Regions from separate parts of the Arsenophonus endosymbiont of Crataerina pallida genome, predicted to be linked through region 2. Evidence: riboswitches for the same ligand, from Rfam matches in the RefSeq annotation. Region 2 holds a riboswitch; the other holds the start of a gene.
The links. Region 2 has a riboswitch for magnesium ahead of AACL31_RS00685 (porin). Riboswitches for the same ligand answer to the same signal wherever they lie in the genome.

Region 1: another riboswitch for magnesium. It lies ahead of AACL31_RS14605 (magnesium transporter); the one in region 2 lies ahead of AACL31_RS00685 (porin).

The regions. Positions count from the first base shown of each region.
Region 1 is NZ_OZ026540.1:2,721,404-2,730,433, reverse strand. Features, by position in the region: gene AACL31_RS14635 (hypothetical protein) at 131-352, shown strand; gene AACL31_RS14630 (porin) at 566-1,648, opposite strand; gene AACL31_RS14625 (hypothetical protein) at 2,338-2,556, shown strand; partial or broken gene AACL31_RS14620 (cytochrome b) at 3,122-3,692, shown strand; gene AACL31_RS14615 (YceI family protein) at 3,709-4,287, shown strand; gene AACL31_RS14610 (DUF6694 family lipoprotein) at 4,585-4,932, shown strand; M-box (ykoK) riboswitch at 5,106-5,278, shown strand; partial or broken gene AACL31_RS14605 (magnesium transporter) at 5,352-6,416, shown strand; gene AACL31_RS14600 (SprT family zinc-dependent metalloprotease) at 6,443-6,991, opposite strand; gene metK (methionine adenosyltransferase) at 7,182-8,336, opposite strand; gene speA (biosynthetic arginine decarboxylase) at 8,992-9,030, shown strand, end outside.
Region 2 is NZ_OZ026540.1:123,180-132,209, forward strand. Features, by position in the region: gene speF (ornithine decarboxylase SpeF) at 1-227, shown strand, start outside; partial or broken gene potE (putrescine-ornithine antiporter) at 304-1,634, shown strand; gene AACL31_RS00680 (lysozyme inhibitor LprI family protein) at 1,826-2,242, shown strand; gene AACL31_RS00685 (porin) at 2,361-3,356, opposite strand; M-box (ykoK) riboswitch at 3,700-3,869, opposite strand; gene AACL31_RS00690 (hypothetical protein) at 4,000-4,209, opposite strand; gene AACL31_RS00695 (LysR family transcriptional regulator) at 4,242-4,907, opposite strand; gene AACL31_RS00700 (hypothetical protein) at 5,035-5,391, opposite strand; gene AACL31_RS00705 (transferrin-binding protein-like solute binding protein) at 5,453-5,704, opposite strand; gene AACL31_RS00710 (hypothetical protein) at 5,736-6,194, opposite strand; gene fdhD (formate dehydrogenase accessory sulfurtransferase FdhD) at 6,546-7,376, opposite strand; partial or broken gene fdnG (formate dehydrogenase-N subunit alpha) at 7,547-9,030, shown strand, end outside.

The DNA of each region.
Region 1 (9,030 bases), 1.3 Mb from region 2:
AGCCTACATCTTCTAAATATTAACTAACACTGCTAATAAATTTTATGGATAAAATAAATATTCATAACAGTAATTTATTTTTAATTTATTATAATGATAACGTATCTAAATCAACTTGAAGGTAGTTATAATGAAATTTGTAAAATATGCACTTTTATCGATAGCATTAATTTCATTTGGTAGTATGGCTGCTTCTACTCCAATGAATACAACTAGTCAAACCAATGTTGGACAGCAACAAGTCAAAACCAAACAAATATCTCATGCAGGTAAAGTAAAAGCGAAGAAAGCTGCTCATATTAAATCTGGAGCAAAAAAAGCACCTAACAAAATTATGCCTAAAGTAAATTAAATTTGTCATAATAGATATCAATTAAAATAGAGGCTGGCTATAAGAGCGGCCTCTATTTTTGTATCTGGTTATATTAATAAATTAAAGAGTCTTTGTTGATAGTGACTAGTGTTGATAACAATTGATTAACTTTTTTGTTTTATAAAATCAAACTGCTACTAGATAAGCTTAGGGCTAGTTATTTTTTTATCTGGGATCATATATTAAATATAATTAAAAATAATAGACTAAGCCTATACCTAAAACGTTATCAGTGCTAATGCCGTAATTTTCAGTAAATTTATTCTTATTTAATAAATTAATTTTATAATCTAACAGTGCAGCAAAATTTTTATTAAAATAGTAGAATGAGCCTAGTGATATGAATTTATTTAAGTAATTATTTCCATATTCTCCAAGACCTTTCCCTTGAGCCTGAATATAAGCTAATGATGGTTTCAATCCATAATCAAATGTATATTGAACGACAATTTCAAAAGTTTCTGTTTTAGGTGCAATGTTGGTATTTGTCGAGCCAAAAGGTGTCGTATTACGTGTTTCAATATAAGTTGATGCCAGATAGACGTTATTGGCATTATATTTTGCACCAATACTCCAAGTTTCTGCGCGTTTGCCATTGGCATAGTAATTAACCGTGTCATTATTGACATTATGTGAATTTCTATAACTGCCGCCAAAACTTAGTCCAAAATCAGTATTATAAATCACTGATAGACCGTAGCCGTCACCGTTATTTTGCTTGGCTGTACTTACACCTGATTTATTATTATCCGTATTTTTTCCTTGATATTGTAATGCAATGTTTAATCCATCAATATAGCCAAATAAATTATTGTTGCGATAGGTAAGTAAATTTCTATTTCTACCGTTCATATAATTATCCGGCATTGATATGCCATCATCCCAAAATATAGGCAGGACATCAATCCAGCCGTCAATATGATATAGCACGCCATAATTATGGCCGTAATCAATAGAACCTAAATATTTATGATTAATTCCAACGTAGGCTAATCGATTTTTATCGATATGGTTATCCTCTGTTTTATTAACCATTGTTTCCCATTCAAATTGACCAAATCCAGTAAGGTTATCGGAAATTTCGGTGCTGCCTTTAATTCCAACCCGAACTCTTGAATCATCTCCGCCACTTTTACCTTTACCAATATGATTTCTCACATCAATTTTTCCGTAAAGATCTAGCTTATTTCCATCTTGATTATATATTTCAGCTGCGTTGGCAATATTAGTTACGGGAAATACTAACATTAACAATGCAATACGCCTTATTTTCATGCTACTCATCCTCTTCTCTTGTTTTGTTTTTGTTGATTTTAAGTAATTTAATTTGTTGTAAATATTTTATGTTTTTGTTTCATATAAAGACAATAAAAATATATATATTTATGATCAGTCGCAAAAATTATAGCTAATTAGTGTAATTTGTTAAGTAAATAAACAATAAAAATGAATTGTTAATATGGTGATAAATTATCTTTTCCATTAAATAATATTGCCATTTTATATATATTTCCTGCTATTTTTAATAAATTATTTTATATGCTCTGTTTGGATTATAATAATTTTTTATTTGGAATTAAAATAAAGTTTATTATGTATAAATTGACGAAAGGATAAATATGAAAGTTATTTTTTCAATGTTTTTTTATTTTGTTTTCTTTTCTTTACAATAAAATATATTTCTATTTTTTACATTATTTGTTGGACAATATTTTGCTATAAAGTATCAATAATGAAACTTTAATTATAATTTAAAATTGACTTTATTTTTTATATCTCTAATATTCTTTTTAGATAAAATTAATAGGTTATTTATTTGATCGATTTTTATAAATAATTAATTCCACCAGATAAATAATTATTTTAAAAAATTTCGTAGTGCATGTTTTATAAATATATCGTATTTATTTTTGTTGTATTTTGGTTCTAAATTAGTCTCAAATGTTAATTTTAGGAGATAGTTTATGATGAAAATGAAAAATCTCATAATAGTGGTTTTTCTTTCTGTAGTTTCATTTGGTGTTTTCGCTCAAGAAGTTATTACTGCCTCAGCAATTAGTCTTAATGAGGCCATTGAAAATTTAGAGAATAAAGCAAAAGAGAAAGATTCCACTATTGTGAAAATAACTTCTGCGGGAGGACAAAATTACGTAAGAGCAAGTGCTATCATAGAGAAAAATTAATAATTAGTTTTGTGTGCCTATTATTTACCCTTCGTTTCTTAGTATCCTCTATTATAGAGGATACTATTTTCTAATTTAGATCATTCATTTTTATTACTATTACCCGAGCTAACATAGTTACTTATTTTAGATAACTAAGTTAATCTAATGTTAATTTTTTAAAGGTTATTGACTTTAATATTGAACAATAATGTAATATTTTTAACCAACTACGGTAATTTATATGCTGTTACTATTGGTAACAATGTAGTTAATACTATTAAATTATATTTTACCAATAAAATTTTACTCTGATAAAATGCGAATAATCACGATTAAACAGATCTCTTTTGCAAAGAAAATAGTAAAATAAAATATATTATAAAGATTTATTTTCAAATGTTATTTTTGTTTTGATCTCAATGATGAAATTATTTCACAGAGTAACATAATAATTTTTTTTGATGATCTATAACAAATTATTTCTTCTTGTTTGGCAATTAATCACACAAAAATTCATTTATTATTAATATTGCATCAAAATTGACTATTATTATTCTAAATCTTTAACGAAAGGAATATTGATATGCTTTGGAAGAATACCTCAACCCAGTTTGGGCATATATCAATTTTAATTCACTGGTTGGTTGCGCTTACTGTTTATGGAATGTTTGCGTTGGGGCTTTGGATGGTATCTTTAAATTATTATGACGCTTGGTATCACAAAGCGCCAGAAATTCATAAGAGCATCGGTTTTGTTTTATTTTTGCTGATGGTATTTCGTGTTCTATGGCGATTTATTTCACCGCCACCTAAGCCATTAGATAGTTATAGCAATTTAGTAAAAATAAATTCTACTCTTGTCCAATTTTCCCTTTATTTACTTTTATTTGGCATATTATTTAGTGGTTATTTAATTTCTACTGCCGATGGTCAGCCTATTTCAATATTTGGTTATTTTGACATCCCGGCAATATGGTCAGATGAGGGAATGTAGGCGGATAATGCAGGCGGATAATGCAGGTGTTATACATCTTTATTTGGCTTGGACACTTATTATTCTTTCTATTCTTCATGCGATTGCAGCATTAAAACATCATCTTATTGATGGTGATGTGACCTTAAAACGCATGCTTGGAATTCATTCAAGAAAATAACTTGTTGGAGATAGTTATGTTGAAAAAATTTTTTTTGGCTTTAGTAACCACAATTTTGCTATCGAGCGTTAATTCAGCAATAGCTGCTAATTATAAAATTGATAATGAAGGTCAACACGCTTTTGTCCAGTTTCGCATTCAACACTTAGGTTACAGTTGGGTTTATGGTAGTTTTAAGAATTTTGCCGGTAATTTTACGTTTGATGAAAAGAATCCACAAAATGATCAGGTTAAGGTGGTAATTAATACTGCAAGTATTGATACTAATCATGCTGAACGTGATAAGCATTTGCGCAGTGCAGATTTTTTTAATGTAAAAAAATATCCAGAGGCAACTTTTATTTCAACTAAGGTCAGTCAAGTCAAGGGGGCTTATCATATCGAAGGGCAGCTGACGTTAAATGGTGTAACAAAACCTATAGTCCTTAATGCTATCTTAATGGGTAAAGGTGACGATCCATGGGGTGGCTATCGTGTTGGCTTTGAGGCAACGGGAAAAATTAAATTGAAAGATTTTAACTTTAAAAAAGATCTTGGGCCAAAATCGCAACAAGCTGAACTTATTATTTCTCTTGAAGGTGTTAAATTACCATAAAATAAAAGTAATACTGAAAGAGCCAATATTGGCTCTTTCAATTATGTTGAAAAGTAACATTATATTAAGAAAATTATTTTTAATTTATGACTAGTTGATGAATAAAGTCACTTGATTATAATTAAAGTTTATTTTATTCGGTAACAATTGATAAGCAATCAAGTATGGCTGTTAATTTTTTACCAGCAGTATGAAAATTTTTTTTACAATTATTCTATTTAAATTTTCATCATATTTAAGTTTATTGGTTTTGATTTTGCTATGCTGATAATTAAAACAGAGAGAAGGGCGTTATATATGAGATTTAATCTATTAATTTTCTTCATCAATTTTTTGTTATTGGGCTGTGATCAACAATTAAAACTAAATGGCGAAAATAAACAATTATTACGTTCTTCTATTGCCGAAGTACGAGATTCTCTCTCTTTTGAAAAACAGCAACAATTTGATGAAGCTATTGATATTACTATGTTTAATAGCATTAATTTTGATGAGTATCGTCAACTTGGTGAAATAGCTGCCGCTCGGGCATTGGAAAAACGGATTTGCCGAACGTTAGACGGTAAAATAGCAGAGCAAGTTATTAATGAAGCAAAAACGATAAAAATAGATCGTCTGGCATTTGATGAAAATTTGCTTTTTTAATTAAATAACTTACGATTTTAAATATTATTTTTGTTTATTAACTCTGCCGATTGATTTTATTATTTATCAACTTAAACAAAAGCTAAACCATATGTAATGCTATAATTGGAAAAGCTATTTATCTTCATTATAATCCGCCCGAGTTAATATTATTTTTTAATATTAAGCACGGTGCAGTATCTCGTTAGGCGAGGCTCCTATACAAACATAGGTTGCTGATCTGACGACGTCGAGAGACGCCCAAGATCAGGACAGGATATATCGAGTCAAGGTGTATCCCCATGTAACTTCCTGCTATTTTCAGGATACGTTGTATAGTGCTAAAACTGAGACGTTGAGATAGCTTAATATTCTCGCATCTAGTTTTGCCCTTATATTGAGAACTGTTTGCAGTTTATAACAGTGATAGGGTTTCGAAAATGAAGTTAACATCCCTACAAAAAACGGCTCCCAATGTGGTGTGTCCGGCCAATAGTCCTACAGAAAATTTCAATGAGCAACATCATAATAAATTTGATGAAGTGAAAGTTAGTGCATATATGAGCCAATCTTATATTGCAGTTTCTATGAATGATTCTGTTGCTGCTATTAAAAATAATCTGGCTAATATAATTACCGGCGATCGAATCCCGACTTATCTTTATGTAATTGATAAAAATAAATATCTGAATGGTTTGTTATTAATGAAAACATTATTAACCTCATCAGATGAATTATTTGTATCAGATATTATGCAATGTGATTTTTTTTCTGTTTCACCAGATCAATCACGAGAAGAAGTGTTTGCTCTTCTCAATCATTGTGATGTTGATTCTATTCCGGTTGTGGAGTTTTCTAAACTAAAAGGGGTATTACGTGCTCAAGACATCACTGAATTAATTGAGGATGAGAATACCCAAGATGCACATCTACAAGGCGCCACGCTACCTTTAGAAGTGCCTTATATGTCAACCAGCCCAATAACATTATGGCGTAAACGTGTTGTTTGATTATTGATGCTATTTGTGGCTGAAGCTTATACAGGCACAGTATTGAAAGCTTTTTCTGATCAGTTGGAATCTGCCATTTCATTAGCTTTCTTTATTCCTTTATTAATTGGCACCGGCGGTAATAGTGGTACTCAGATAACTTCTACTTTAGTGCGAGCAATGGCATTAGGGGAAGTCAGTTTACGTAATTTAGGTGCTGTGCTTAAAAAAGAGATATCTACATCATTTTTAGTGGCACTAACGATAGGTTGTGTTGGCATATTTCGTGCCTGGATCTTGGACGTAGGCTATCAAGTTACCCTGGTTGTCGGTTTGACTATGATGGCAATTACTGTGTGGAGTGCGATTGTTTCTTCGATTATTCCAATGGTACTGAAACGATTGAATATTGATCCTGCGATTGTTTCTGCTCCCTTTATTGCAACTTTTATTGATGGCACAGGATTAATTATTTACTTTGAAATTGCTAAGATGATTATGACTGATTTAGCTTGATCAACAAAGGAGAGTGATTCGCTCTCCTATTGATTTTGCCAAACAAGATATTGACCACATTTTTTGCAAATATACTCCCTTTTCCCGAGTTGGATTTTGTTGTGCCGCCGCAGGGTTAATTGATGGGATAGGTCGCACTTGCAATGGTAATGGTAATGGTAATGGTAATGGTAATGGTAATGGTAATGGTAATGAAAAGTCTGCTTATGAATTGAGGTTAATGCAAACTGATGTGTTCTCTGTGGTGGAGCATCAAGGATTATTGCCATCATCCATTTCCATTCTTTACCATGAGGAGCTGTTTTGCCAAAACAGTGATATACCAATAAATGGGCTAACTCATGTGGAATAACTTGATTGATAAAAATTTCACCATTTTCAATCAGTAAAATGGGGTTAAGACGTATTTCCCACGCCTCCAGGTGAGCACTACCAGCGATGGTTCCTCGTTGTCGGTAATTAATCAACGGTTCTGTAAAGGTTTTTCCCAATTTGGTACTCGCTGTAGCCAGTTTGTTGCGCAATACTCGCATGACAATCTGTTGTAAAGCGATAGGTACTCGATGTGATTTCATACTATTAATATAGTTAAATGGGCTAAGCGTGAGCTTAGAACAAAAGTAATTAATTTATTATAGTATTTTTTAAATAATCGTTAAAAAAGTTTAATAACTAATTGCTATTTTTGCATAGTTCTAAAATAACAAAAGGGAAAGTTATCTAACTGTCCCTTTGCTGTTTTAACAAGATAAAATCGACGATTAGTTAGTTAAAACCGACGGCTGCGCGAAGTTCAGCAACTTTATCTGTTTTTTCCCATGGGAATTGAGAGCGGCCAAAATGTCCATACGCTGCAGTTTGACGGTAAATAGGCTGTAATAAATTGAGCATTTTGACTAGACCATAAGGACGTAAGTCAAAGATTTCATGCACTAAATGAACCAGCGTTTCATTGGCTATTTTTTCAGTACCGAAAGTTTCGATCATGATGGATGTCGGTTCAGCGATACCAATCGCATAAGAAATTTGAATTTCACAGCGATCAGCAAGTCCCGCGGCAACAATATTCTTTGCTACGTAGCGCGCTGCATAGGCAGCAGAACGATCGACTTTAGACGGATCTTTGCCAGAAAAAGCCCCGCCACCATGGCGAGCCATGCCACCGTAAGTATCGACAATAATTTTACGGCCAGTTAAACCACAATCACCCATTGGACCGCCTATAACAAAACGACCTGTTGGATTAATAAAATAGTTAGTATTTTGCTGTAACCATTCTGTCGGTAATACTGGCTTAATAATTTCTTCCATTACCGCTTCTGATAAGGTGTCTTGGCTAATTTCTTCAGAATGCTGAGTAGATAAGACAATAGTATCAATGCCCACTATTTTATTATTTTCATATTGGAAAGTGATTTGGCTTTTAGCATCTGGACGTAACCAGGGCAAAGTACCATTTTTTCGCACTTCGGCTTGGCGTTCGACTAAGCGGTGAGCATAAGTAATTGGTGCTGGCATAAGAACATCGGTTTCGTTATTAGCGTAACCAAACATGATTCCTTGATCGCCTGCGCCTTGTTCTAAAGGATTTGCACGATCGACTCCTTGATTAATATCAGGAGATTGTTTGCCAATTGCACTGATAACAGCACAGGAATTGGCATCAAAACCCATATCGGAGCTGGTATAGCCAATTTCGTGTATCGTGCGCCGCGTAATTTCTTCAATATCTACCCAGGCGCTGGTCGTAATTTCACCGCCAACCATTACCATACCTGTTTTTACATAGGTTTCACATGCAACGCGTGCTTTTGGATCCTGCTCAAGAATTGCATCAAGAACTGCGTCTGAAATTTGATCTGCAATTTTATCAGGATGACCTTCTGACACTGATTCAGAAGTGAAAAGAAGTGTGGTCATAGATGTTTTATTACCTTAAAAATTCGGAGAAACTGAATCAGATGTATTACCATCCAGACGTCTATTCTAATGTTAATTTTGCGCTATTGCTAGCTGTTTTTTATCTTTGTTGATGGCAAAAATCTGATTTGCTAGATATAGATAAATATGTTGATGTTTTATTCAATTTGATTTTGCATTTTTCTTATAATAAAGGTATAAACAGCGCGATAACTGATGAACCTTTTTTCTCATCAGGCGTTATGCGGTAGTATCGGTATTGATACTACTTCTCAATTTAAAATGGTTACGTTCTGAGGCTGAATGTTATAACCATGTTTTGAGGTGAATGGGTAATGTTCCATTATCAGCAAATAGCAAATTACCAATCATCACAGCTTAATGTCTGTGTAGCCGCTTCTATTTCCTTTCTCTATATTATGGCTTCTAGTCGAAATTATAGGTCGTACTCGAGACAGACTAAAATCATTCATTGATAAGTTGTTTTGCAACTATTAAATAACAGAATGATTGCTGAGTTGCCATCAATCCTTTTTTAATAAAATAAGAGTTATTGCTGTTTCCTGAAATTTTAAAATTTGCACAGAATATTATCTCATTAGATAGGATATGTTGGGGAAAAAGTGAAGCTCATACTCCATTTCAGGAGATAAGTATGAATAACAATATCGCGCGTAAAATGCAACAAACTTAT
Region 2 (9,030 bases):
TTGAAAACATCGGCGGTCGGATTGCTGCCGAAGGCGCACTGCCTTATCCACCAGGCGTACTGTGTGTTGTACCAGGAGAAGTCTGGGGCGGTGCAGTACAAAACTATTTTCTAGCGCTAGAAGAAGGAATTAATCAATTCCCAGGTTTTTCACCTGAATTACAAGGCGTATATATGCAAACCGATGCTGATGGCCGCATGCGTGCTTATGGCTATGCCATTAAATAGTCGTGCATAACTACACAATAAGTAAATCTTTACCGATTGAATAGCTAAGATTTCTTATGAGTTAAGAGAGAAAAAAATGCAGGTATCTAAAAATAAAATGAGTGTGCTACAGCTAACCATATTGACTACAGTCAATATGATGGGCTCAGGTATCATTATGTTACCGACAAAATTAGCGGAAGTTGGCACCATATCGATCCTTTCATGGATCGTTACCGCAGTCGGCTCGATGGCACTGGCTTACGCTTTTTCGAAGTGTGGCATGTACAGCCGTCGCAGCGGTGGAATGGGCGGTTACGCTGAATATACCTTTGGTAAATCTGGCAACTTTATGGCTAACTACACCTATGGGATCTCACTCTTAATTGCCAACGTAGCGATTGCTATCTCTGCTGTTGGTTATGGTGCGGAACTACTAGGGACAAACTTAACGCCATTGGCCATCTGTATCGCCACCATCGCGGTATTATGGATCTGTACCGTTGCTAATTTTGGCGGTGCGCACATCACTGGCCAAATAAGTAGTATTACTGTCTGGGGAGTTATTATTCCAGTTATGGGGATCTCCATTATTGGCTGGTACTGGTTCAAAGCCGATCTCTACATCAATTCCTGGAATCCACATAACTTTCCATTTTTTCAGGCTGTTGGCTCCTCAATTGCCATGACACTGTGGGCATTTCTCGGTATGGAATCGGCTTGTGCAAATAGTGAAGCCGTTGATAACCCAGAGAAAAATGTCCCTATTGCAGTATTAGGTGGCACACTAGGTGCAGCAGTCATCTATATCATATCCACCAATGTTATCGCCGGTATTGTGTGCCCAATTTAGATTTAGCGAACTCAACGGCTCCCTTTGGCTTAGCCTTCGCACAAATATTTAATCCGACTGTCGGTAAAGTCATCATGGCGCTAATGATTATGTCATGTTGTGGTTCTCTGCTGGGTTGGCAGTTTACTATTGCGCAAGTATTCAAATCATCATCAGATGCAGGCTACTTTCCGAAAGTATTCTCCGCTGTTAATAAAGCAGAAGCGCCGGTTAAAGGTATGCTAACTATTGTCATTATTCAATCTGGCTTAGCGCTGATGACCATTAGCCCATCATTAAACAAACAATTTAATGTATTAGTTAACCTAGCAGTTGTAACCAATATCATCCCTTATATTCTTTCTATGGCCACCATGATCATCTTACAAAAAGTGGCTAATGTTGATCCACAGAAAGCCAAAATGGGTAATATTGTTGCTTTTATTGGCGCCGCCTATAGTTTCTATGCCTTGTATTCATCTGGGGAAGATGCCGTTATGTGGGGTGCCCTTGCGACATTCCTAGGCTGGACACTTTATGGTTTCGTTTCACCACGCTTCGAACTGGAAAACAATCAAAACATCAATAGCAAATAATAGGTTAATATAATTGACTCACACCCTCCTCATCGCCACGCGATGAGGAAGCTAATATGATTACAATAATCACCCGGTTATTCAGACTAAATCATAATATCGATCATTAACTGATATTAATAACTCAATCACCAACTTGTCAGATATACTTAATATATTATTAATTCCTATAAACCATTAGATTTGATGCTATGAAAAAATTAACGATAGTTATCATGTTATTTATCAGTAAATTAGTATTGGCCGATAGCCATAATATCGAACAATCGTTAGAACAGTGTTTAGCGAAACCAACAACCGTATCAACCCTTGATAGCATTGATTGCTACCAAAACGCGTTAAAGTTATGGGATAACGAATTGAATAAGCAATACCAATTATTAATCACCGATAAAAAGTTAAGCCCACAATTCAAAGTGGCATTGAAAAAATCGCAATTGGCATGGATAAAATATCGTGATCTCAACTTAGAAGCGATTAACCACTTTTACGATAATCAGCAAGGAACTTATTGGGGAATAGCTGTGATGGTCAACAAAATTGAGTTAACTAAAAATAAAGCGCTGGAATTAACTAAATTAAGAACCAGCACTGAAATAGCTAATTAATAACTATTGGTTAATAAAAATAAATTTAGTTATGTCTGTCATTAAATCGCTAACGACAGACATAACTAGCAATTACCATAAGGGTTAACAGAGGATCCTGCCGCAATAAGGATAAAATTTAAAAACTATAAGTCATCCCTATCCCAATAACATTATCACGAGCTAATTCTAATTCGTTACCTAGTTGGCTATTTCTCAATAGATTAACTTTATAAGCAGCGTAGGCTTTAAAATTATCGTTAAAATTATAATTAGTAAAAATATTAAGATAATTAACGACATCTACTGCTTTATCAGCACGTGAATAAAAATAAGCCACTCCAGGCTCTAGACCTGATGCAAAAGTATAGGAAGTTAGCAACTCAATGGTACTAACTTTACCAAAGATCACCACATTATCATCGACTTCGTGGGAATGAATATTGCGGCTTTCGGAATATAAACCAGCAAATTTGACCGGTTCAGCGTCATAATTGAAACCAACCGCCCATATTTCGGCAGATTTACCTGGCCGGATCTGCTGCTGTTGAGTTCTTTTCGAATGAAAATAGGCCATGGTAGCTTGCAGATTATCGCTGAAGTTATAACTAACACTGGCTCCCCAACCCTCACCATTCTGATGCTGAACCTCATCATTATTGCTGTTTTTTCCTTGATACTGCAAAGCAAAATTGAGACCTTTAACTAAATTAAAAAAATCAGTTTGCCGATAAGTCAGCAAATTACTCGCCTCTTTAGTGGTTGAAATATCACTATCAGAAAAGAAATCACCTTCAAAAAACGGTAATCCATCAGTATAAGAAGCAACATCAAAAATAACACCATAATTACGACCAAAATCGATATGGTGAGTATCATATTTTAATCCGGCAAACGCCAAATTATTCTTTGACTCGTTACTCTTATCCCCTTCTCCGCCATGTAGTTCGGTTTCATGCTCAAATTTGGCAAAACCACTAGCAGAATCGGTAAGCTGACTCTCTAATTCTAAACCCAGTTTTACTTTAATCTCATTACCATCTTGATCCTGATCTTTAGAGCTCATTAGTTTAGATTCAATCTCACCATTAACCGCGATTCGACTACCTTGCTTATCATAAATATCTACTGCCATAGCCCCGGGAATATAAAAACAGAAAAAAATTAAACTGGCTGATTTATTTTTACGAAAAGAAAACATAATACTTATCTCAATACAGATAAAAAAAATTGATGAATAGAACACCATGCCAATATTTCAAATAGGCATTGTCTAATTAGTGATTATTGATAATCACTGCATGTCATTTGAAAACAAATAAAATAATCGATTAATTTATCGGTATAGGAGAAAGAAGAGAGATATAAATAAATCTAGCTAAGAAAATACTTTGCCCAATGAATGTCAAAAATAAAAACATATAGATTACCCTATAATAAATCTCATCTATAGGGGCGACCAGATGAAAGAGCATAGAACACTATCCCAATCGTCTTAGTTTTAGCACTATACAACGTATCCTATGAAAGGAAGTTACTTTGAGGCAAACCTTAATCCGATCTGCCTTGTCCTAACCTTGGGCGTCTCTCGACGTCGTGAGATCAGCAACTTGTGTTTGTATAGGAGCCTCGCCTAACGAGATATAACACTTTCGAATGAGCGCGTATTATATGCGCAAAAAATTGGGAAAAAATATCACATTGATAGTTTGTTTATGTTTTATTTAATTATGTTATCTATTTTATGATAAAACCTAACAACAAACAGTACTCATCATTTAATGATAACCAAACCACTCCTTTAATCCTGAGCTTAAAATCGCAGATATGGTAAAATAACTATAATCTGCACGGTAATATAACATTAATGAATGAATATTATTAACTTCATTTTTGTCTACTTTTATCTCTTTTAATTTTTTTGCCAAAATAGAATTAATTGCCATATGGTCAGGAATATAAGTAATACCTAATCCTTTTTCAGCCAATTTTACACACGAATAATAATCCGTGGTTAACATCATTTCTGAATAAGGCAAAAAATGATATCGCTCATCATCGACTTTACCTTGTAATGAAGGATAAATGACTGTTTCTGAAGATAAACTATTTTCGGTTCTTCTCTCGTCAACGGATGGGCTGGATCAGCGACTAACATCATTTGAATATCACCAACCACTTGGGCATTAATGTTGTTATATATCTCAACACATTGTAAGCCTAAAACAAAATCTGCTTTATTACTATTAAGGGTAAATTCAACATCAAATAAATCTGCATGCACAATATATATTTCAACAGCAGGAAATTCGCTCTTTAATTTTAATATTACATCAGCAATCGCTTCTTCTGGAATCAGCTGATTAAATGCTAATCTAATGACCGCTGGCTCTTTATGATTATTTAAAGCAAAAGAAAACTTTTCTAGTTTTTGCAAAGATAACAAAAACATTTTAACCTTTGGTAATAAAATTTTACCATTACTATTTATATCCAATACAGAACCATTCGAGCGTTTATCAAATAACGTATATCCTAATATAAACTCGAATTCATTTATCCAACGACTGATTGTTGTTTTAGACTTATTTAATAGTATCCCAGCCTGTAAAAAATTACCTGATTCAGCAGCGGCGACAAACGCCATCAGCATTTTATTTTCTAATTGTGGTAAAAATTTTTTCATTACTGCTCCGCTGTATGTTTTATAGAATAGTTATGTAACTAAAATTAATTTCTAACAATTTATAATCAAATATTATGATAATCTGACATTAGCAAATATTTTTCTGAAATTAAATTTTCAATAATATTTAATATATATAACTTAAATCGAGCTTGGCGCGGGTAAAGTGAGGATTTATTGTTATTGCCTGTGATAAATAATGTATAGCAGATTGAAGTTCTCGATTTTTATATGACAACAAACCCTGCATAAAATAAATTAAACTCTTATCATGATAATTATTTTTTATTAATTGATTTAAATGATTTTCAACTTGTTGCCAATCTTTTTTATTAATAGCAATAAAAATATTAGTAACATAATTCTTATTTTTTATTTTATTCACTTGTATATTATTTATTATTAATGAATTGGCGATAGTTAATTTTATATGAAAAAAATAAGAAATAAATAGTGTTATGATTAATCGTTTCTTGTTAGTCATTTTTATTTCCATAATAAAAAAGAGCATAGAAGTTCCATGCTCTTTTAAAATTTAAAATAAATTACTGTTTAGTACCGCCAAAAGCAGTATCTAATTCATGATTATCGTTAAATTGGGTAATACCGGCTATATGTTTGGCATCTGCACCAAAAAAGTGGCCTTTAGTTGTTCCTTCAATTGAATTGGCTGAAGCTTTTCCACTGAAAGAGCCATTACCATTAATATTTGCATCAATATTCATGGTTAATGCGCTATGACTGAATGACCCTTTTAGGCTGTTTTGCACAAAATCGGCGGTTAATTCACCAGTCATCAAGCCATAGTTAGAATAATCGTTAAACCCTTTAAATAGTATAGGTGGCGGTACCTGCGGTTGGCATATTTGCCGTAATATATTTACCTGCATAGTAAGTGGTGTGAGAGGAAGAAGACATATCACTAGTTTGCGCCCATTCACCGAAGAAAACATCAATATCGTCGAGTTTAGCGAATGCAAATAATCCCATATTAGGGTGGTGGGAATCGCTTGTACCACCAAGCTGATAAACGTTATTATCATCTTTATCAGAGTACATTATCAAACCGGGAAAGCCAATTTTATTACCGCCATGTAATTCAGATAAACCAATAGCTGGATCACCTATCTCGGCTTTATGAAAGCCATTAGAGGCTTGTTCCATTTTACCAACACTCAGAGAATTGCCATGAGCGGTATTTGATTGATTAAAACCAGTTGCTGCATGGCTAAAGCCAATATATCCAATTGATAATGTTAGCAAGGTAATAATATTTAATTTTTTCATTTTTAATTCCTTGTAAAAATATTAAATTTTTTATGATAAAAAATGGGATAGACGAATAATGCATTGTCTTAAATAAACAATAAAATAAAAAATAACCTAAGTAAATGATAGTTATTATCATTTGGTTATAAAAGAAATAAATATATAACTAACTAATTTAATAGCAGTATGATTTAATTTTACTTTTTAAATTTAATGGTTATTAAATATCAGTGATCAAAATTTAAAAATGTGATCTCAATTAAATAAATGAGGCGGTAAATAAAATCAAATTATTTTATAAAAGAATTTTGTTTTATTAATTTAATTATATTTATTAAATAAGAAATAAATGATATTTATTGAATTTAATTATTCCGTTAAGCGTTCCGGATAACTAAAAATAATGGCTTTACCCGGTCGACAAAAACCAACTAACGTCAATTGACATTGTTGGGCAATTTCAACCGCAAGGGAAGTGACGGCTGAGATAGCAAAGAGGATTTCTACCCTGCAGGTTGCTGCTTTTTGTACCATTTCATAACTTGCTCTGCTTGAGATTAACACTGCGCCGTTTTGCCATTTTTCTCGACTTTTCATACCAAGCAATTTATCAAGTGCGACATGACGGCCAATGTCTTCACAGCCTCCCGCTAGCTCACCGGTGGGAGTTATCCAGGCTGCGGCATGAGTACAGCCGGTTAATTGGCCAATTTTTTGGATGGTATTTAATTGAGATAAGGCCTGATCCAGATAAGTTAGTGAAAATGATTGCGTGAAAGGAAGCGGATTGATTGGACGAAATAGTTGGCTAAGTTGTTCTGTGCCACAGATGCCACAGCCAGTACGGCCAGTTAGATTACGCCGTTGTGCTTTTAATGCCATAAACTGGCGGGGTGATAGTTCAATATTTAATTCTATGCCCTTTGAGTCATATTTACTGATGTTGATATCGCGAATTTCTTCAGCAGATTGGATAATGCCTTCGGACAGCGAAAAACCTACAGCGAATAGGGTTAAGTCTTTTGGGCTTGCCATCATGACGGCATGGGAAATGCCATTGTAGACCAAGGCAATAGGGACTTCTTGCGCAACATTGTCTAAATTAAAAATATCAAAATTTTTCTTTTGGCGAATTTTTATTTCGGATACTCCGATGTTTTTAACATTTTTCATCATTTCAGTTGCGCAAAAATTACTCATTAGCCGAATTCCTAATAATATAATACATTAAAAGAGATTATATTAATTATTATGGATAGAGAGTTTGATCCGACCAAAAAAGATCGTGATTTAATAAAAAATGATCACCTATTTTGCCGTTTTTTATTTTATGGAAACCAATGTCAGTCATGTGAATGAGGAGATTTTTGATGCAAGTCAGCAGAAGACAGTTCTTTAAGATCTGTGCTGGCGGTATGGCAGGTACAACGATTGCTGCTTTGGGTTTTGCTCCGGCAACTGCATTAGCATCTGCGCGTCAATATAAACTATTACGTGCCAGAGAAACCCGAAATACCTGCACATACTGTTCAGTTGGTTGTGGATTATTAATGTATAGCCTTGGTGATGGGGCTAAAAATGCCAAAGAAAGCATATTCCACATAGAAGGTGATCCCGACCATTCGGTAAGTCGAGGCGCTTTGTGTCCAAAAGGTGCTGGACTAATTGATTTTATCCATAGTGAAAGTCGTCTGCAATTTCCCGAATATAGAGCCCCAGGCTCTGATAAGTGGCAGCGTATTAGCTGGAAAGAAGCATTTGATCGGATTGCTAAGTTAATGAAAGCCGATCGTGATGCTAACTTTATTAAAACCAATCCTGCCGGGACAACCGTTAATCGTTGGTTAACAACCGGTATGCTGTGTGCTTCGGCTAGCAGTAACGAAACCGGTTTTGTTACCCAGAAATTTTGTCGGGCTCTGGGAATGTTAGCGGTTGATAATCAAGCTCGTGTCTGACATGCGCCAACGGTAGCAAGTCTTGCTCCAACATTTGGTCGCGGTGCCATGACAAATCATTGGGTTGATATCAAAAATGCTGACCTGATCATTGTTATGGGGGGAAATGCGGCGGAAGCTCATCCGGTCGGATTCCGTTGGGCAATCGAAGCAAAAATCCACAATAAAGCTAATTTAATTGTCATTGATCCGCGTTTTACCCGTACTGCATCAGTGGCAGATTTTTATACTCCTATTTGTTCAGGTACTGATATTACTTTTTTATCGGGAGTGATTAACTATCTAATGAGTAATAATAAAATTAATAGCGAATATGTGAAATCTTATACCAACGCCAATTTAATTGTGCGCGATGATTATCATTTCGAGGATGGGCTATTTAGCGGCTATGACGCTAAAAATCGCCAATATGATAAAACTTCCTGGAACTATGAGTTAGATGGCAACGGTTTTGCTAAACGAGATGAAACTCTACAGCATCCACGTTGTGTTTGGCAGTTGCTTAAGTTACATGTCAGTCGATATACGGCGGAAGTGGTTGCCAATATTTGTGGAACACCGCAAGAAGATTTTATTAAGGTTTGTGAATATATCGCTGAAACCAGCGAAAAAGATAAAACTGCTTCTTTTCTCTATGCACTAGGTTGGACACAACATTCTATCGGTGCTCAGAATATTCGTACCATGGCAATCATTCAATTACTGTTAGGTAATATGGGAATGGCCGGTGGCGGAGTTAATGCTTTACGGGGACATTCAAATATACAAGGTTTGACTGATCTCGGGCTGTTATCTCAAAGTTTAACCGGTTATATGAACTTACCATCGGAAAAACAGAGCACGTTAGCCAGTTATTTGGCGGCCAATACCCCAAAACAAACACTTCCTGATCAAGT